DNA from 3 places in the Cupriavidus sp. DF5525 genome. Region 2 is predicted to be linked to each of the others. Evidence: predicted binding sites of a transcription regulator. Region 2 holds the regulator's gene; each other region holds the start of a gene.
What was found. The regulator FNR, encoded in region 2, switches genes on or off when oxygen is low (the NO sensors DNR and NnrR bind a similar motif). The targets are predictions, from matches to a motif close to TTGATNNNNATCAA.
Positions count from the first base shown of each region.

Region 1: ABNX08_RS08670 (universal stress protein) is a predicted target of FNR. The motif match lies at 3,225-3,238, and genes of this name have one in related genera.
Region 3: ABNX08_RS08475 (universal stress protein) is a predicted target of FNR. The motif match lies at 3,059-3,072, and genes of this name have one in related genera.

Region 1 is NZ_CP168265.1:1,833,009-1,839,616, forward strand. Features, by position in the region: gene ABNX08_RS08640 (universal stress protein) at 1-359, shown strand, start outside; gene ABNX08_RS08645 (carboxypeptidase-like regulatory domain-containing protein) at 412-897, shown strand; gene ABNX08_RS08650 (flavodoxin family protein) at 1,007-1,546, opposite strand; gene ABNX08_RS08655 (universal stress protein) at 1,780-2,232, shown strand; gene ABNX08_RS08660 (DUF1488 domain-containing protein) at 2,273-2,551, shown strand; gene ABNX08_RS08665 (hypothetical protein) at 2,845-3,084, opposite strand; gene ABNX08_RS08670 (universal stress protein) at 3,307-4,146, shown strand; gene ABNX08_RS08675 (hypothetical protein) at 4,246-4,551, shown strand; gene ABNX08_RS08680 (alpha/beta hydrolase) at 4,719-6,494, opposite strand; gene phbB (acetoacetyl-CoA reductase) at 6,491-6,608, opposite strand, start outside.
Region 2 is NZ_CP168265.1:3,009,392-3,015,999, forward strand. Features, by position in the region: gene rluB (23S rRNA pseudouridine(2605) synthase RluB) at 1-1,480, opposite strand, end outside; gene scpB (SMC-Scp complex subunit ScpB) at 1,486-2,445, opposite strand; gene ABNX08_RS14010 (sulfite exporter TauE/SafE family protein) at 3,001-3,759, opposite strand; gene fnr (fumarate/nitrate reduction transcriptional regulator Fnr) at 3,837-4,562, shown strand; gene ABNX08_RS14020 (hypothetical protein) at 4,611-4,856, opposite strand; gene ABNX08_RS14025 (FixH family protein) at 4,853-5,062, opposite strand; gene ccoG (cytochrome c oxidase accessory protein CcoG) at 5,125-6,573, opposite strand.
Region 3 is NZ_CP168265.1:1,791,067-1,797,674, forward strand. Features, by position in the region: gene ABNX08_RS08460 (1-phosphofructokinase family hexose kinase) at 1-23, shown strand, start outside; gene ABNX08_RS08465 (DUF2188 domain-containing protein) at 399-818, shown strand; gene ABNX08_RS08470 (zinc-dependent alcohol dehydrogenase family protein) at 1,487-2,488, opposite strand; gene ABNX08_RS08475 (universal stress protein) at 2,520-2,975, opposite strand; gene ABNX08_RS08480 (HAD-IC family P-type ATPase) at 3,124-5,838, opposite strand; gene ABNX08_RS08485 (MBL fold metallo-hydrolase RNA specificity domain-containing protein) at 6,070-6,608, shown strand, end outside.

The sequences.
Region 1 (6,608 bases), 1.2 Mb from region 2:
TGTTCGTCGTCGACGACAGCGACCTGTTCTTCGAGATCAGGCCGGGTTACCGGCCCTGGCTGATGGCCGACATCATTGCCTATGGCAAGCAAGTGCTGGCACGCGCCGGCGAGCGCCTGAGTGCCGCCGGCGTGCGCTGGAGCAGCAGGTTGGCCGAGACGCCTGGCACCCCTGCGAAGGTTGCCGAGGCGATCGTCGCGGAAGCGGACCACTGGAGCGCAGACCTGATCGTCATGGGCACACACGGCCATCGCGGCGTGCGGCGCATGGTGCTGGGCTCGGTCTCGGAGCACGTCGTCAGCAAGACAGTTCGCCCCGTACTGCTCGTCCGGCAGCAGTCAGGCAGCGAAACTCCCTGACCGTTCGGTCCCAGTCCGCGGATACCCCAACAATCCTTTCGGAGCGACGCAAATGCAGGTGTCAAGAAGCCTTGGCCTCGGGCTGTCGTCGCTGGCGATTGCCGTTGCGGCGGCTGGTTGCGCCACTCGCGCGACGCCCGCTGGCGCTGGCGTGCAGATCATGGAGCAGCACGGCGTCTCCTACGTATCGGGTGGAGACGATGAGGCGGGCATGCAAAGCATGCTGACCATCGCCGCGCGTTTCAACGTACGGCTGACGATGGTGGATGCCGGGCGCGGCAACCCGCTGGGCGGTGCCACGGTGGTCGTGGCCAGCCAGGAGGGCCGCCCCGTGCTGCACACTACCGCCAGCGGGCCGCTGTTCTACATGCGACTCAAGCCGGGTGCCTATCGGCTCGCGGTGGGCTACCAGGGGCGGGACCAGATGCGTGACATCGTCGTCGCTGGCGAGCCGCTCGAGATGACGTTCCGGCTGCCGGTCAATACGCTTGAGGACGACTGGCTGCTCTGCGGCACGACACCCTGCCCGCGTCGCTGAGCCCGCCGCCTGGACGTGTTGCCGCGGGCACGACGTCGCGCAGCAAGTTCGCGGGGGTTCAGGGACGACCGCGAAAGAGGAGGGGGAGCGACGGAGCCGGAAGAAGCGCTCACGTCTCGTTCGGGGACAACCAGGCGGGACGCTCGGCGTGGGCAGGCCTGGAATCCGCGAACCGCAACGCCTGCACGAAGTCATCGATCTCGGCGGCGGCATCGCCGCTCAGCACGTCACGTTCGAGCAGCACGAGCGCCGGCGCGGGTGTTTTGCCCGTGAGCCTGGCTATCTCCGCCTCTGCCTGGAAGCCCCCGCGCGCTGCCATGATACAGATTGCCGACACGCGCCCGGCCAGCGGCGGCGTGGCGACGCTGGCGGCGAGGAAGCTGCGCATCGGGGCCGCCAGCCTGCCCATCCATACCGGTGCCAGGACCACGACATGCTCGCAGCGATCAAGGGCCGGGCCGCCGTAGCGGTACTCGACCTGGCGGTGAAAGAGGTTATCGATAACGCACCGGAGGTCCCCAAGGATCCCGGCGCGGCTTTTCACGTCGGCGACCTCGGCCAGTGGCCATCCCGACCGAGCGGCAACGGCCTCGGCGACCTGGCGTACGGTGCCGGTGCGGGAGTAAAAAACAATCGCGGCTTGGGTCATCACTGGCTCCGGTCAGATTCGCAGCGGACGTCGCTGTGTCTGCAGCGTAGGCCTTGCGTGGCGGCCGCCATTGATGCGCATCAACTGGGACATACGCGCGCCCGCCGTAGCGATTGGGGGCATCGTGCAGCGGCTTTGACACGTATCAACAGCAGTTGCGCCGCCTGCCCTACGCTGGATTAAACCAGTCCAGACCCGAGCCACCACAGGCTCCAACCGCCGGAGAAACCGCTATGTACCAGCGCATCCTTGTCGCCATGGACGGCGGCGCCGCTTCGGAACTTGCCCTCGAACAGGCCATGATCATCGCGCTCGCCGCCAACGCGGAAGTGGAGGTGGTCCATGTGGTCGATGACCGCAGCCCGTTCCTGGATATCAGAAATCTGGATCCGGTAAGGTTGATAGAGGACCTCACGACGGCGGGCGAAAGCGTCCTCGCCGCCGCCGCCAGCAGGCTTGCCGCAGCGGGCATTCGCCACGTAACGCGGCTGCTGGGCAAGCCGATGGTCGAGGGAGATGTTGCTACCACGATCGCGGCCGACGCCAATGGCTGGGGTGCCGATCTGGTTGTGTTGGGTACGCATGGTCGCCGGGGAGTGCGGCGACTCGTCATGGGCAGCGTCGCGCGGAGCGTGATCACCCTAGCCGTCGCGCCCGTCCTGCTTGTCCGCGCCGAGGAGGCGTAGGCAGGCGAACAGACTTTGGAGGGCGTTACGCCAGAGAGCTATGCATACGATCGACTTTGCCGGCGAGACGCCGGATTATTGCCCGACCGGGCCAAGCCTGCAGTGTGCCGCGAAGGTGGACGGCTCGCCGGCAACCTATGAGATCACTGCCGAGGCGCTTGAGGATCATTTCGGCGCACGCTCGTATCGCAGTGAAGATTTGCTGCCGGCATTCATGAGCAACCGCCAGGACATTGAACGCGTCGCGGGAGCGCTGTTCGAGATGACAGGTGCGCGGCACATCGTGCTGCACAGCGGCCATTTTCGCTTCGCGGTGTGAGACGCACGTTGTGGCCGGCAGCAGCCACCCTGGGGCGGTGCGCCCCCAAGGAGCCACCCATGAAGAATCGCTTGCAGTCATGCACGCCGGCAAGAGGGCCAGGATGGCGCAGGCTTGCCGCCTGCGCGTTGGTGCCGCTATGCGCAGCGTGTACCGCCGTTCCGGACCCGCTACGGCCGCCGAAGCCACGCACGGCCGCGCTGGCGTCAGGCGGCTTGGGGCAACCCGTACCTGGCGTGCCCGGCAATGGCTTCTCATGCTCGGATGGTCGCGCCGCTCAGTCGTAGCGCAGGTCAATGCCGAAGCCCCCGGCCCAGTTCGCAGTCGACAACGCCCGCTGCATAGGCGAAGAGCCACTCTTCGGCCTGTTGCACGCTGCCCGGCACGGCGGGCCAGTCTGGCGTAAAGCGAACGCCGATGCCTCTGTCCGACGCTGTGAAAAGGACACCGCCGCTGGGCTTGCCCGGCGCGATGGCGTCGGGGACGAACAACACGATGTGGAACCCCTTGTACGACCGCTTTGTTTCATGCATGTGAGTCTCCTGCGAAGGTTGCCACCGGGGCGCATTCGGCAAGCGCACCGGCGCTCGCTCTATGGGAACCATAGTGGCGCGAACCAGAGCGGTAGTGGTGGTGCCAGCGGTACCGCCTGTGGCGCGGACAGGAAGGCGGCTTGATGCACGACAAATCCGGGACCGGGGGGCGATATAGATTTAAGAAAAGCCCCGTTCGGGGCTGCATGATGGAGTCAATCCATGGACTACGCAACGATCCTGGTTCATCTCGATGCCAGCCGCCGCGTGTACGACCGGCTGAACCTCGCCACCCAGCTGGCGCTGGAGTTCCAATCCACGCTGGTCGGCCTGCTTGCCGTCGGCAAGCCGGATCCCACCGCCGTACGCTACCTGGTGGACGGTGACCGCTATCTCGCCTCCTACAACGAATGGCAGCATCAGGTCGGCGAGCGGGCCCGCCATGCCCTGATGGGCGCGACGGACGAGGTAGCCGTCATTACGGAATGGCGGGCGCCGGACTGGGCCACGGCGGTGACGGTCCAGGCAGAGGCACATCGGGCGGATCTTGTCATCCTCGGACAGCACGATCCCACTGATGATGCCGCCTACGCCGAGCCCGGCTTTGTTGAATCCATCGTGCTGCAATGCGGGCGGCCGGTGCTGGTGGTCCCGTATGCGGGCCGGTTCCCGAGTGTTGGCAAGAACATCATGGTGGCGTGGAATGGCAGCCGCGAGTCGGCGCGGGCCATCCGCGATGCGCTCCCACTTCTGCAGCGCGCAGGCACCGTGGAAGTGGTTTCGTGGACACCATCTGGCGTTCTGAAGGGGCCATGGGTTTCGCCGCCTCAGTATGCCGTGGACTGGCTGGCTCGGCATGGCGTGGCAGTGCAGCTGTGCACTTTTGCGGCGGGAGACGGCGAGGACGTCGGCCAGCTGTTGCTCTCGCACGCCGCGGACCGAAATGCTGACCTGATCATCATGGGGGCCTACGGGCACAGCCGGGTGCACGAGCTGGTCCTTGGCGGTGTCACCCGAACGCTGCTCGAGTCGATGACAGTGCCGGTACTGATGTCGCACTGATTGCCGCAGCGACTCGGCGATGCGATGAAGGACGGTACAGATGGGGCTATCTACGGAGCGGGATGCTGAGGCAAGTGCGAGAACGGCATCGGTGTAGCGATGCAGGCCGATACCTGGCCTATCGCTATCAATGCTGATAGCGTGTCGCTTAAATGGGATGCGATGAACAATGACAACCGAACACTCCACCAGCTTGCGCAGGGTTTCTGGAATGAGTTCCTTAGGCGTCGACCGGCATTTCCCGTGTCCGACGGCATGTTTCCATTCGAGCCGGCTACCCGTGACCGGTACATCGAAGGCCAAGGTAGAACTTATGCTGTCTGGCGAGCTCGGGCGATAAAGGCCGGCTTTTCTACCGAGGATTTCTTCCGCGCGTGCATTCGCGTACGGGCGGCGATGTATTGATCGCTGCCCGCGATTGGTAGTGTGTGCCGTGCCGTGCCCCCAGGTTCTGTCTTCAGGACATACCCTTCGGCGCAATGGGCGGTGGTCGACCAGAAGCTGTTCGCCGCCACGTCTTTCACCGGCAGTCTGCCTTGTCGCAATGCAAGGCGCAGCGCTGTGAAGAGACCTTAGGGTTCTAGCACATAGGTACCGGGTGCGTCCGCGAGACCCGGGGCCGGCGCCTGTCGCGTGCAGCGCCCTGTCGAGTGGGCCACTAGCCAGTCATGCCACTCCGGCCACCAGGAACCCTCGCGGTACGCAGCTATGCTGAGGAATTGCTCCGGGCTCAGGTAGGGCGCGGCGGGCAATCGCGTATGCACATGGTAGCGCCGGCGCGGGTGGCCCGGTTCCGACACAATGCCTGCGTTGTGGCCGCCCGAAGTCAGCAAGAAGGTCAGTTCGGCCTGGGTCAGCAAGTGCAGCTTGTACACGGAGCGCCAGGGAGAGACGTGGTCGTGTTCGGTGCCTACCACGAAGAGCGGGAGGTCGAGGTCCGACAGGGCGACAGGCTGTCCGCCGACGCACAGCTTGCCGGTGGCCAGCTCGTTGCCAAGGAACAGCTTGTGCAGGCATTCCGAATGCAGGCGGTAAGGCAGTCGCGTAGTGTCGCGGTTCCATGAGACCAGATCGTTGGCGCGCAAACGTTGGCCGAGCAGATACTCGCTCATCACGCGCGACCAGATCAGGTCCTGGGCGTTGAGCATCTGAAAGGCAGCCTTCATCTGCGGCCCGTCCAGATATCCTTGGCTCCACATGAGGGAGTCCAGCGTTGCGAGCGAGCTCTTGTCGATGAACAGCCCCAGTTCGCCCGGATCATGGAAATCGGTTTCAGCCGCAAAGAGCGTCACGCTGGCCAATGATCCGCCGGCGGCGTCGCGGGCCAGCATGGCAGCGCCCGTGGCAAGCAGGGTGCCGCCCAGGCAATACCCGGCGGCGTGGATGTGCGCGCCGTCGCAGCGGTCGTGCACGGTGTCGAGCGCAGCCAGAAGCCCGGCCTCCAGGTAGGTGTCAAGCCCGAACTCGCGGGCCGAGGCGTCCGGGTTCTTCCATGAGATCATGAACACGGTATGGCCGCTCTCGACCAGGTAGCGCACCAGTGAATCCTCGGGCTTCAGGTCGAGGATGTAATAGCGCATGATCCAGGACGGCACGATCAGCACCGGCTCGCGCCAGGCCGTATCGGTGCCAGGGACGGGCGCATACTCGATCAGCTCGATCAGCGCGTTGCGGAACACCACCTTGCCGGGCGTCAGCGCCACGTCGCGCCCGGGTAGAAATTCCAGCGCCGGGCGCCCAGCGGGCAGTCCGGGGACCTTTGACAGCAGCTCACTGGCGTCCTGCAGCCAGTGGCGGGCGCCTTGCAGGAAGTTGGTGCCGAAGGTGCTCGAGGTGGTCCTGGCAATAGTCGGACTCATCCACCAAACATTACCGGGCGCGAGGAGGTCAAGCCATTGCCGGGCGCAGAAGGCGACGATGTGCTGGTGATGGCGCGACAGGCCGTCGATATCCTGCGTCAGCGACTCCCAGAAGGCTTCGTTGCGCATGAACGCATCGCGCCAGCAACGATAAGGCCAGTCCTGCCAGCCGGCATCGGCAAAGCGCTGGTCGCTGACGTTTACGGACGGCGGCTCGGCCGCCGTCGGCAACAGCCGTGGCGAATCCTCGATGCTGTGCTGCAGCCACGCCTGCCACGCCTGCACCACCTTTGCCGGGGAGATGCTGAGCTGCAGCGCCCAGTCGAGCCCGGCCAGGCTTGCCGAGATCACCGACAGGCCGCCGGTGGCGCGGGCCAGGCCGGCGCGGATCTGCTTGTCCAACCAGACTTGCGCCGGCATGGCGGGCTGCGGCGCGCATTCCGGCATGGCCGCCAGGCTGGGCGGCAACGCCCTGTCATCGATCCTCATTGCAGGTGTTGCCCTCCGTTGATCGCAAAGTTGGCGCCAGTGACAAAGGCCCCGTCATCGCCGCACAGGTAAGAGATCATTGCCGCGACCTCGGCTGGCTTGCCGAGCCGGCCG
Region 2 (6,608 bases):
CGCCGACCTTGGTCGCGCCCTTGCTGGGCTGCTCGCTCTTGCCCGGCACCTTCAGGCCGACGCCGGCCATCAGCGCCTTGACGTCATTGGGCTCGACTTCCTGCCAGCGGCCGCGCTTGAGGCCGCGCGGCAGCAGGAACTGGCCGTAGCGGGTGCGGATCAGGCGCGACACGGTCAGGCCGACCGCCTCGAACATGCGGCGCACTTCACGGTTGCGGCCTTCGGTCAACGCCACGTGGTACCACTGGTTGACGCCCTCGCCGCCGCCATCGGCAATGCGCAGGAAGTTGGCTTCGCCGTCGTCCAGCTTGATGCCGTGCAGCAGGCGCTGGCGATCGGCCTCGGCCAGTTCGCCCAGCGTGCGCACCGCGTACTCGCGCTCCACACCGTAGCGCGGATGCATGAAGCGATTGGCGATATCACCCGAGGTGGTGAAGATCAGCAGGCCTTCGGTATTGAAATCCAGGCGACCCACCGCGACCCACTTGCCGGTCTTGATGCGCGGCAGGTTGTCGAACACGGTCGGACGGCCTTCCGGATCGGACTGGCTGACGATTTCCCCGGCCGGCTTGTGGTACAGCAGCACGCGGGGCGGTTTGGTCGACACCTTGCGATGGATCAGCTTGCCGTTCACGCGGACCTGGTCGGCCGGCAGGATGCGCTGGCCGATATGAGCAGGCAGTCCGTTGACCGAGACGCGGCCCTGCAGGATCAGCTCTTCCATCTCGCGGCGCGAGCCCAGGCCGCCCTCGGCCAGCACCTTGTGCAGCTTGGGGGCGTCGTCCTCGGCCGACAGCTCGCGCACCGGCTTGGCCTTGGTGCGCGGAATGACGGTGTCGTCCTTGTCGTACTGCTCGGAGATCACGAAGCGGAACAGGTCTTCGCTGTTCGCCGCACCCTTGTCCGCGCCGGGCTGGGCCTGGCCTTGCCCCTTGCGCTGCGCCTGCGGCTTGGCGCCGTCCTTGCGGCGGCCCTGCTGGCGGGCGCCGGCGCCCTGCACTTCGGCGGGCGCAGCGCCCTTGCCGGCGCGCTGCTGGCCCGGCTTGCGCTTGCGGCCGGCCTGCTCGGGCTTGTCGGCGCCTTCGCCCTTGGCGGCGCGGTCGATTTTCTCGGCCTTGGTGGTCGAGGCGTGCCCACCCTGGCTGCCCTGGCCACCCTCGCCCTGACCCGTCTTGCGCTTGCCGCGGCCACGCTGGCCACCGCGTCCGCCCGCAGGCGCCGCCGCAGACGCGGCGGCTGCCTCGCCGGCCTCGCCCTGCACCGGTGCCTCGGCACCTTCGGCGCGGCCGGCATCGCGATCCTGCGCTGCCTGGCGGCGAGATGCCACCAGGTTCCTCAGCCCGCGGCGCAGCCCCTTGCGGCGGGGCGCGGCTTCGCTGCCCGATCCGGGTTCTGCGGCGCCGGTATCGGCGGATGCACCCGCATGGCGGGCGTCTTGCTCTACGGAATCAGACAAGGTATTCACTATCGGATGTTGCATGTTGTTCAGTTCGGCACGCGCTCGTCGTGCTCGCTCGGGTGCGGCGGCGTACCGTCTTCTGGCAGTTCGCTGCGCGCCCCGTCCGGATTGGGTTCGGCCTCGGCAGGTTCGATAAGGTCATCCACGGGGTCAGCGCCTTCGCTGGCCTGCTGTCGCGGCTGGACGTCGAAACCATTGGCGGTTTCGGCGCCCTCGGTTCGTTCGGTGCTCTCGGTGCTCTCACCGGCGACCGGCGCTACCATCTCGCCAGCCTCGGCCGCCAGCCCTTCCGGCTGGCCTGCAACGCCCTGCGCCACGGGCGGTTGCAGCTCGGCAGCTTGCTGTTCCGCGGCGGGCGCCGGAACCGCCACAGGATCGGCAAACGCCTCCTCGTCGGCGCTGACTGGCTTGATCGCGGCCAGCTCCTCGAAATCGATGGCCTGCTGTTCCAGCAGGGCAGCCTGGGCCTGCGCCTGGGCGTCTTCCAGCGGCGGCAGTTCATCCAGCGTACGCAGGCCGAGATCGTCCAGGAACGCCTTGGTGGTCGCGTACAGCGCCGGCCGGCCCGGCACGTCGCGGTGGCCGATGACCTCGATCCAGCTGCGGTCTTCCAGCTTCTTGATCACTTCCGTGCTGACGGTCACCCCGCGGATCTCTTCGATATCGCCGCGGGTCACCGGCTGCCGGTAGGCAATGATCGCCAGCGTTTCCATCACCGCACGCGAATACTTTGGCGGTTTTTCCGGATTGAGGCGATCAAGGTATTCACGCATTTCCGGGCGGCTCTGGAAACGCCAACCGCTCGCCAGGGCCACCAGTTCCACACCGCGCTGGCGCCAGTCCTGGCGCAGCTCGTCGAGCAGCACGCGGATCGTGTCCGCACCGACGTCATCGTCAAACAGCCGTCGCAGATCATTGACGCGCAAGGGCTCCTGCGCGCAGATCAGCGCCGTCTCGAGGACGATCTTCGCCTCTTGGGTATTCATGTTGATGGTGTGCAGCCTGTCTTTGCACCTGCTCCCGGACGGATCCGGGGCACCGGAGATTTTGGATACAGCGATGCCGAATGCCATCGCCATCTCATTGCGCAGCTAACCCGGATGCCTGCCGCATCCAAGCCGTGCACTTCCCTTTCTTTGCATCGAATGCCGGGTCGGTCCGGCAGGAGATCGTTCGCAGGCCGTCTTGGGCCGGTCAGCGAACCCCTTGCGTCGCGCGCCCGCACTCAACGGACGATGCTGTCGGCGAACTGAACGCCTCGGACGCAAGAAAAAACGGATATCGGGAGCAAGGCCGGCATCTCCAACACCGCGGTGCCAGCCGGACTTTTGAGCCAGATCTTTTGAACCGGATGGACCGCGGGACGGGCCGGGCCTCGAAAACCTTCCGCTTCCCGTAGCCCCTGAGCGCGCCTTCTGATATGAAGGCCGCCTGGCGCTGCTCGCCACATCGCGCCGCGCGATACCGCAATGCAGGCGATTGTATGGCATTCCCGCCCCAGCCTGCAACCATCATCCGTTGCGCCATGCGGCGGCGGCGCCTCAGAACACCAGGCAGAAACCCTGCCCGGCCAGGGAATGTGGCAGCAGCACCGCTCGGGCGATGCCCAGCCCGCCGAACGCCATCACCGCGACCCCAGCCCCCAGGCGTATGCCACGCCGCCTGGACAGCGTGCGCAGGTAGCCCGACAGGCCGGACAGCACCAGCAGGTTGGGCAGCGTGCCCAGCCCGAACACGCCCATCACCAGCGCCCCCGAGCCGGCGTTGCCCGCCAGCAGTGCCAGCGTCAGCGCGCCATAGACCATGCCGCACGGCACCAGGCCCCAGGCCAGCCCCACCCCATAGCGCCGCGCCAGCCCGCCACGGGCCCGCACGAATGCCGGCATGCCGCCGGCCAGGCGGCCCAGCTGGCCAGCCACCGTAGCGGTGGCGCATGCCGCCAAGCGCTCGAGCCAGGCCAGGGTGAACGCATTGCCCTGAAGCAGCCGCCAGCCCGACCACAGCAGCATGGCGCTGCCCGCACCGAACAGCCAGCGCTGCACCGGCAGGTAGTCCTGCTTCCATGCGGTGGCACCGACCGCGCCCAACAACGCACCCAGCAGCATATAGGTCGAGATCCTGCCGATGTGCATTGCCAGCAACTCACCGAACCACGCGGTCCGGTTTTTCACGAAGTTCACCGTCGCGATGGCGTCGCGCCGCTGTTCCACCGCGAGGGCAAGGCCGCCACACATGGCGGCACAATGCACCCCGCCAAGCAGGGCCAGCAGAAAAACGCTAATAAGCACACCAAATGTCAATTCTGACTCCCTGCCGCATCACATCGCACGGTAAAATGTTGGGGTCGTGCCCTCGCAGCCATTCTTGCAGGTTCCAATTGCTCACCTCCATTCCCATTACCGAGATGTCGCCCCGTTGCTCCACATGCGCGATGGGGCAACTGTGCCTTCCGGTAGGCATGTCCCAGCAAGATCTTGCCAAGATGGACACGCTGGTGCAGGAACGCATTCGCGTTCATAAAGGCGAGACCCTGTACCGCATGGGCGATCCGCTCACCGCTGTCTATGCCATCCGCTTCGGTACGCTGAAGACGCACGTCACCACCGAAGACGGCCGTTCGCAGATTACCGGCTTCCACCTCCCCGGCGAAATCGTCGGCCTCGACGGGCTGGGTGAAATGCAGCACGCATCGGATGCCACGGCGCTGGAAGATACCGAAGTCTGCGTGGTGCGCATGAACGAACTGCAGACCTTGTCCGCCGGGCTGCCGTCGCTGCAGCACCAGTTCCTGCGCCTGATGGGCAAGGAGATCACGCACGACCAGCTGATGCTCGTGACGCTGGGCTCAATGCGCGCCGAGGAACGGCTGGCCGCCTTCCTGATCAACCTGTCCGAGCGCCTGTCGGCGCGCGGTTATTCGGCCTCCGAATTCGTCATGCGCATGAGCCGCGAAGAGATCGGCAGCTACCTGGGCCTGAAGCTCGAAACCGTCAGCCGCCTGTTCTCCCGCTTTGCCGAAGCGGGCCTGATCCAGATTCGCCAGCGCCACGTCAAGCTGGTGGACATCGCCGGCATCAAGCAACTCTACAGCCGCTCCTGCTGAGCGCGCATCGCACTGCCATCGCCGCACCGGCGATGGCAATTTCAAACGTCATTCAAGTTCGTCGGTATCGCTGAGCCGGGTCGGCATGGTGTAGAGCGTGAGCCCGCTGGACAGCGCGCAGAACGCCCACGCCAACAGGAAGCCGATCGTATAGACCGACTCGCGTGACGCGTCGACCGGGTGGCCGAAGAACTTCAGGTCGCCCGGATCCACGACCGAAAAGACCGTCGCGGTTGCAAAGCCCGCCATCAGGAACCCGGGCCACAGTACCCACATCAGCCAGCGCAGCCTCATGGTTGCCTCGCTGCGGCAGCCTTGCGCGGCGCGGCTCCGACCTTCTCGACCACCAGTCCATGCCGCGTTGCCCCCTGCACCGGCAGGTCAGGATGCGAGGACGCGAGCCAGATGGTCACGCCACACGCCACCATCGCCACCAGCGGGCCGCTCATCAACAGCCACGGCCACGGTTCCTTCCACCACGGATTGCCTTGCCGATTCATCTTGCCCCCCTTATCTGCAGCGGTGCGGCGCGGATCCATAACCGCGCCACACCATCCTAGCTTTACAAATCGCGCGGCACGATAAAACTGGTGGATTGCCGGATTTCGGCACTCCCCCGCTCCGTGCCTTCGCTCGTGACCGTCACGCTGATCTTGTGCGTACCCTGCGCCGCGTTCTCAATCGGAACGCGGATGCGGATCGGCAACAGCCGGTTGGAGGTCGGCGCCAGCGCTTCGGCCTGCTTGTCGTATTCAACCGTCAGGTTCTTCAGCTCGTCGCTGTCGGCGCGCACGCTGATGCGCATCGGTCCTTCGGTCGTGTTGATCAGCTGCAGCCGATAGACGTTCTCGATCCAGCGCCCTTCCACTTCGCGGCCCAGCGCGCCGCGGTCGCGGATGATGTCCACCTTCAGCGGCGTGCGCAGCGCAATCGAGGCCACGAAGCCCGCCATCAACGCAATCCAGATCACCGAATAGATGATCACGCGCGGACGCAGCAGCCGCTTGCGCGACGCCGCCGCGGACAGGCCCTTGCGCATCGCGTCTTCCGAGGTGTACCGGATCAGGCCGCGCGGATAGTCCATCTTGTCCATGACCTGGTTGCAGGCGTCGATGCAGGCGCCGCAGCCGATGCACTCGTACTGCAGGCCGTCGCGGATATCGATCCCGGTCGGGCACACCTGCACGCAGATGCTGCAGTTGACGCAATCGCCCAGGCCCGCCTTGTAGTGGTCGGTCTTGCGCGAACGACTGCCGCGCGGCTCGCCGCGGCCAACGTCGTAGGTGACGACATAGGTGTCGCGGTCCACCATCACGCTCTGGAAGCGCGCATACGGGCACATGTACTTGCACACCTGCTCGCGCATGAAGCCGGCGTTGCCCCAGGTGGCGAACGCGTAGAACAGCATCCAGAACGCCTGCCATGGCCCGAGCGAGAGCGCCAGTACCTCTCCGCCCAACTCGCGGATCGGCGCGAAATAGCCGATGAAGGTAAATCCGGTCCACAGCGCGATCAGTACCCACAGGAAGTGCTTGGTCGCTTTCAGGCGCAGCTTGCGCAGGCTCCAGGGATCACCGTCCAGGCGAATGCGTGCGATGCGATCGCCCTCGATCCGCCGCTCGATCCACATGAAGATCTCGGTGTAGACCGTCTGCGGACAGGCGTAACCGCAGAAGAGGCGCCCCGCGATCGCCGTGAACAGGAACAGCGCCAGCGCCGAAATGACCAGCAGCACCGCCAGGTAGATGACGTCCTGCGGCCACAGCACCAGCCCGAAGATGTAGAACTTGCGCGCCCCAAGGTCGAACAGCACGGCCTGGCGGCCATTCCATTGCAGCCAGGGCGTGCCGTAGTAGACCAGCTGGGTCAGGATCACCAGCCAGACCCGCCAGCTGGAAAAGGCGCCCGTCACCGAGCGCGGATAGATCTTGCGGCGGACCTCATACAGTGTTTCGTCAGAGGATTCGCCAGGCACAGCAGCCGACCGCTGTGGGTCGGCCGCCCGGGCCATCTCTTGCCTCCCGGGTGCGTTCATGGGCGTGGTCT
Region 3 (6,608 bases), 1.2 Mb from region 2:
ACCGGGAAATCTCTGGGGGATGAAACCTGGGACAGGACAAGCGTTGGAGCATCGCAGCAAACGGTGATGCCTGCACCGCTCACTTCGCGCCCGTCGCTTCAGAGACTGTTTCGCACGAATCAGTCTCGATCAGTTCGCCGCGAACGGCTACGTCCGCGGAGTTGCTGTCTGGCTACATGGCGCAGACCCGGGCTCCCGCAGTTGCGGCTCGTGAACAGGAGTTCTTTTCGCTTTCCCGGCTCGACTCTCGGCCGCCTTGTCGAACGTGTGGTACGCGGAGACACTGTCGTCCAGTTGCGCTGCCCGCGGCTTGCGGAGGGAGCATGGGAGGAACCCCATTCAGGGCAGATCGTGATCAACGCCGCGCGTCGGCAGCGGGGAGCGCGGATCCTTGATCCATGGCAAATAGCCTAGGTGGTTCGGGTCTTATATTGGATTTGCAGCAGGACGTAAAAGTCCCCAATGAGTTCGATGCCGGCGGGTACTGGGTGCAGCTGGTTTCACATTTAAAACCGGAATTGCGACAGGGTGGTTTCTTCTCGCGAGATCCGATCGTCAAGTTATCTAATTGCTTGGGGGAAACTATGTCAATCCATAATATTTGCGTCGCACCAGCTCATCTTGGTTGGACCATCCGTGCTGAAGATAACGCAGCTGTGGGCAAGTCCTTTGGCTCGCTTAATGAAGCCATAGAAGCAGCTACAGATATCGCAAAGCTAGAGAGGGCCGAACTCGTCGTCTATGGGCTTGACGGCAGGCTCCGGCTGCGACGTTCCTTCAGTGAACGAACGTCGGAAGCCACTTCGTTCTCGCGTTGAACGGAGGAGAGTGTCGAGGTAGCCGTTGGAGCCGCACTTAGCGGGCATGTCTGCGCCAGGCCTTGCAGAGTTTGCCGCGAGGGACCGGTCAGACAGACTGACGCCGGGGCCATCAGGCTTGTCCGGCTCTGCGCAAATTCTTGCTAACGTGATCACAAAGCGAGGCGATGCAAACGTTCAAATATCGGCCGCCAATCGAGACGTTATCAAACGATTTTATTCAGCCCACACATGGAAGATGATCGCACGCGAACAACTTCGCTTCGTTCTACGGCAAGGCAAGGCTGCAATCTCTTTGGCTGCATTGCAGACTTTCGCTGCATTGGCGTCATTGACCGCTTCCGGCCCCTTATCTGACGATCGTTCGAATTGTTCGAATTGAGCCGACAGTCCGGATTGTCCAAAAAGACAGTCCCTCGCCCTGGGCTGCTTAGCGATGCACAAAGTACGTGACGGCAACCGCCGTGCTCGGCGTGGCCGTGCTTGCTAGGTGCGGTCGTCCTTTTGGGCGCCGATAGTCGTGTCGCCATCAGATCCACGGCTTCCCCGTCCAAGACGTGGTACGTTGTGCGAGAAGCATTGCCGATAATGCGCCAGGTTCCGAGCCGATGCCATAGCGCTGCTGCATTCGCCTTCGGCCCCGCGTTCGTGAGCGGATCCGCGGGGGCTCAGGGAAGAATAGTCAGGACGGCGGCGCCAGCCAGTCGGCCCTCGCGCATGTCGGCCAGTGCAACATTGGCCTGTTCGAGCGGGTAGGCTGTGGTATGGATCTTCAGCGGCGTGCGGGCTGCGATCTCCATCAGCGCGTCGCCGTCGGCACGCGTCAGGTTGGCCACGGAGCACAGGCGCCGCTCTTCCCACAGAAGCGAATAGGGCATGGCGGGGATGTCGCTCATATGGATACCGCCACAGACTACGATGCCCCCCTTTTCTACCGCGCGTAGCGCACGCGGCACCAGCTCCCCCAGCGGGGCGAAGATCAGCCCCGCATCCAGCGGCACCGGTGCGTCGAGATCGCTGGCACCGGCCCAGCATGCACCTGTGCGGCGAGCCAGCTGCTGTGCAGCGTTGTCTCCCGCGCGAGTGAAGGCATAGACCTCCCGGCCCTGCGACACGGCAATCTGCGTCACCAGGTGGGCCGCCGCGCCGAATCCGTAAATGCCGATGCGGCGCGCGTCGCCCGCCATATGTAGAGTGCGATAGCCGATCAGGCCGGCACAGAGCAGTGGTGCGGCGTGCTCGTTGTCATAGCTGGCGGGAATGCCGAAGCAGTAGCGGCTGTCGGCTACAACGTACTCCGCGTAGCCGCCGTCGCGCGTATAGCCGGTGAATTGCGGCGCGTCGCAGAGATTTTCACGCTGCCGATGGCAGAATCTGCACTGGCCGCAGGTATGGCCCAGCCACGGCACGCCGACACGGTCGCCTTGCCTGAGTGCGGTGACACCGCTTCCGCACGTTTCGACCGTACCGACGACTTCGTGCCCCGGAATGAGCGCAGGCTTGGGGTGGCGTAGGTCGCCGTCGACAATATGGAGGTCGGTGCGGCATACGCCACAAGCTGCAACCGCTATGCGTACCTCACCCGGTCCCGGCTCGGGGACCGGCACACGCCCCAAGCGCAGGGGCAGCCCCGCACCTTCGAACTGCATCGCTCGCATGATCTCCTGCATGGCACGGTCCTTGTTGGTGCTCGGGTCGGGGTCAGCCTTCGATCTCGCTACGGACCAGCAGCACCGGCCTGATGGTCTGCGCGAGGACGCCTTCTGACACGCTGCCCATCAGCACGCGCCTGACGCCGCGCCGGCCATGGGTCCAGAAAGCGATCATGTCAGCATTCCGGGTGTTGGCTTCGTTGACGATGGTCGACGAGATCCGGCCTGGGGCCACCGGCTTCTCGTCCAACTGCGCATTGCACCGGATACCGGCTTCGCTAAGGTGGGCTGTGGTCGCATCCAATGCCTTGCGGCCATGAGAGACCAGCTTGTTGACCAGTTCGTGCGGGTCGAAATAGCCGGCCTCGAAGTAGATGTCGCTGTCGTCCACCACGTACAGCACCTTGACTTCCGCGTTGGTGGCCCGGCCGATGGCGATGGCCTGGCTGAGCGCCAGGTCGGAGGACCGGCTGCCGTCCACGGCAAGCAGGATGCGCTTATACATGAGATGTCTTCCTGAGGGGGATTGACCCAAGTCCCTTATTAGGATTCTATGTAATCAGCGTAGATGGCGACGGTGGATTCGGGTTGACATGGCTCAACGCCGGCCGCGGGGCGATGGAATCCTGAGTAGGCGAGCACCGGTCTCTGCGCTACACGTTGCACCGCCGGCTCCACCATTTGTCCAGCTCCACCGCAATCGTCAATGTCAGCGCGAGCGACAACAGCCCGGCCCACGTCGTAGCCGACACAGGTGTGAGGCTAAGCGTGTCACTTAGCCCGGGTATGTACATGGCAGCGATATGGAATGACTGGGCGGCCAGTACGCTGGCCACCAGCATCGGATTGGCGAAGACCCCCTGTCGGAATACGGAGTGGCGCTCCGAACGGCTACTAAACGTCTGCAAGTTCTCAAACAGCACAAACAGCAGCAGCAATTGGTTGCGTGCCTCGTCTATGTGATAGCCGCGGTCGAGCAGCCAGTAGAAAGTTGCGAATCCCCCTACGCCCATGACAAGAGTCGAATAGCAGATGCGGCGGATCATTACGCGGTCAAAGATCGGTTCCCGGGGCTTGCGCGCCGGATACGACAGTTCATCGCCTTCCGCGTGCTCGGTAGCCAGAGCCACATCCTGGATGCCATTGGTCACGAGGTTGAGCCACAGCAGCTGCACCGGCAGCAATGGCATTGGCAGACCCAGGGGAATCGCCAGCAGAAACAGAACCACTTCGGCCGCGCCGGTGGAAACCACCATGAAGATGACTTTGCGAATGTTCGCGTACGCCACCCTGCCTTCATGGATGCCGTTGACGATGGACGCAAAGTTGTCATCGGTGAGGACAATGTCTGCGCTTTCCTTCGCCACTTCAGTTCCCTTTCGGCCCATGGCCACACCGACGTGTGCGTGCTTGAGCGCAGGAGCGTCGTTGACGCCGTCGCCAGTGACTGCCACGAAATGGCCGGTTCTTGCCAGCGACAGGACAATGGACAGCTTTTGGTCCGGACTGACGCGGGCGTAGATGCGCGCACGGTGGGTCAGTTGGTCGAGTCCGTGCGGCCCCTCGCTCTCGGCCTGGCGCACCTGCTCGCCCGTCACGACCTGGTCCGCGGTAAAGCGTAGCCCCGCCTGCGCTCCAATTGCGCTGGCCGTCAACGGATCGTCGCCAGTCACCATCGCCACGTCGATGCCGGCGCTGTAGCAGCGTCGGATAGCCTCGGGGACCTCTGGACGAACCGGATCCTTCATGCCTGCCATTCCCAGAAAGGTCAGGTTGACCAGGTGCCCGTGTCCGTAGGACCCGTCCGGCTCTGCATCAATCGTGCCTTCAGCGAACGCCAGCACGCGTAGTCCTTGGGCGGCCAGCGCTGCTTTTCCCCGAAGCAGTGCCTCGCGCCGGATCGGCACGGCATGGCCGCGAGCAGCCGCCTGGTCGCACATGGCGATCAGCGTCTCGGGCGCTCCCTTGACGAACACGCGGATCGTCTCTTCGTGCCGGTGGAACGAGGCCGCGTACCGCAGGTCTGGCTCATACGGGATACGGCCCACCAAGGGGTACCGCTGTCGGATCTCATTGGCTACGGTGCCTCCCTTGTGCGCTGCGGCCAGCAGCGCCACGTCCACGCTGTCCCCGGTGCCAGTCCAGCCGTCGCGCTCCCTGGATAGTTGGGCCTCGTTTGGCAGCGCCGCGGCCCTTAGCAGGGCCGCTACCCGCGTTCTCGCGTCCTGGTCGGTGGTGCCGGCCGCGTGGATCGTGCAGTTGTCCAGGTCGTGCCCGACGTCGCAGGAAAACGCCGTGCCGTCGGGAAGCCGGATATCGGTGACGACAAGCTCGTTCATGGTCAGGGTGCCGGTCTTGTCGGTGGCGATCATGGTGCAGGAGCCAAGCGACTCCACGGCGGGCATTTTGCGCACGATCACGTGGGCCTTTGCCATCCGCCGCATGCTGATCGCCAGCGCCACCGAAATGGCGACGGGCAGTCCTTCGGGGATCGCGCTCACCGCCAGTCCGACCGACATCATGAACAGTTCGCGCAATGCCATGCCGCGCAGCATACCCACCAACACTAGCAACGAGACAGCCACGCCTACCGCCACCGCGATCAGTCGGGAAAAACGCTGGAGCCTGAGAATCAAAGGTGGCTGCGAGATGGATTCGCGGCCCAGTTCCCGCGCAATCCGGCCAATTTGCGTGGCAGCGCCAGTTGCCACCACGATGCCGTGGCCCCTGCCGCGGAGCACCACCGTGCCGGCGAAGGTCAGGCACTGGCGGGCGCTCGCTGTGGCGTTGCTGGGATCACATGCGGAGAGCTTGCGCACCGGTAGCGATTCGCCGGTCAGCAGGGATTCATCGCACTGCAGGTCAATGGTGTAGGTCAGTTTCAGGTCGGCCGGCACTCGGCTGCCGGCTTCCAGCACCACCAGGTCACCCGGTACCAGGGTACTTGCGTCGATCTCCTGCTGCACGCCGTCCCGGATCACCGGGGCACGGGGCTGCTCCATCTTGCGCAGCGCCACGGTCGCCTTGTCCGCCGTATGCTCCTGTGCGGTGCCGATGACTCCGTTAAGCAGCAGTACTGCCCCAATGAACAGTGCGTCCTTCAGGTCACCCAATGCGAGCGACACCGCTGCCGCGGCCAGGAGGATGTAAATAAGCGGACTGAGGAACTGGCGCAGAAACAGCGCGACAACCGACCTCGGGGCCGCCTGAGGCAGCACATTGCGGCCCACCTCGGCCAGCCGCGCACGAGCCTGCGCGGTGGTCAGGCCGGGTGGGACGTGCCCCGGATCTCTGCCATCCCGAGTACCGTAATGTTCTTCGTCAGATCGGGGGCGATCCGTTTGCAACGCGCTGGAGCGATTTTGCATGAGGTTTCCCAAGGTATGCTCGGCGCGGGACCACGCGTGCGGACTTCTGTCGGCCCTGCGCGTACGACACGTGCGGCGAGGGCCGGACACTGTTCAAGCGTAGGTACTCGCGTGTCCGCATGATTGATCCGTATCAACCACCACTCGGTTCCCCCTCCTAGACTGGCTGTATCGGCCAGCGGCACCCGTGGCGGGACCAACGGCTTCGCGCAAGCGTCAAAGGACACCAGCATGCAACTGCAATTCCTCGGCGCGACCGATACGGTCACCGGCTCCAAGTACCTGCTCGATACCGGTAGTCACCAGGTCATGGTCGACTGCGGCCTGTTCCAGGGATACAAGACCTTGCGACTTCGCAACTGGGACCCACTGCCGCTCGATCCGGCCAAGCTCGACGCCGTGGTGCTGACCCATGCCCACATCGACCACAGCGGGTATTTGCCCCTGCTGGTGCGGAACGGCTTCCGCGGCAGCGTGTACTGCACCATGGGCACCGCGCAGCTGTGCGGCATCCTATTGCCAGACAGCGCCCACCTGGCGGAAGAAGACGCCGCTTACGCGAACCGCAAGGGTTTTTCGCGTCACCGGCCCGCATTGCCTCTTTACACTGCCGCCGACGCTGCACGAGCAATGCGGCGGCTCCAGCCGATGCAGTTCGGCAAGCGCTTCCAGGTAGTGCCCGGCGTAGAGGCGGAGTTTGCCCGGGCCGGACATATCATCGGGGCAGCTATCGTCACGTTGTTCGTCGACGGCAAGCGTATCGTCTTCTC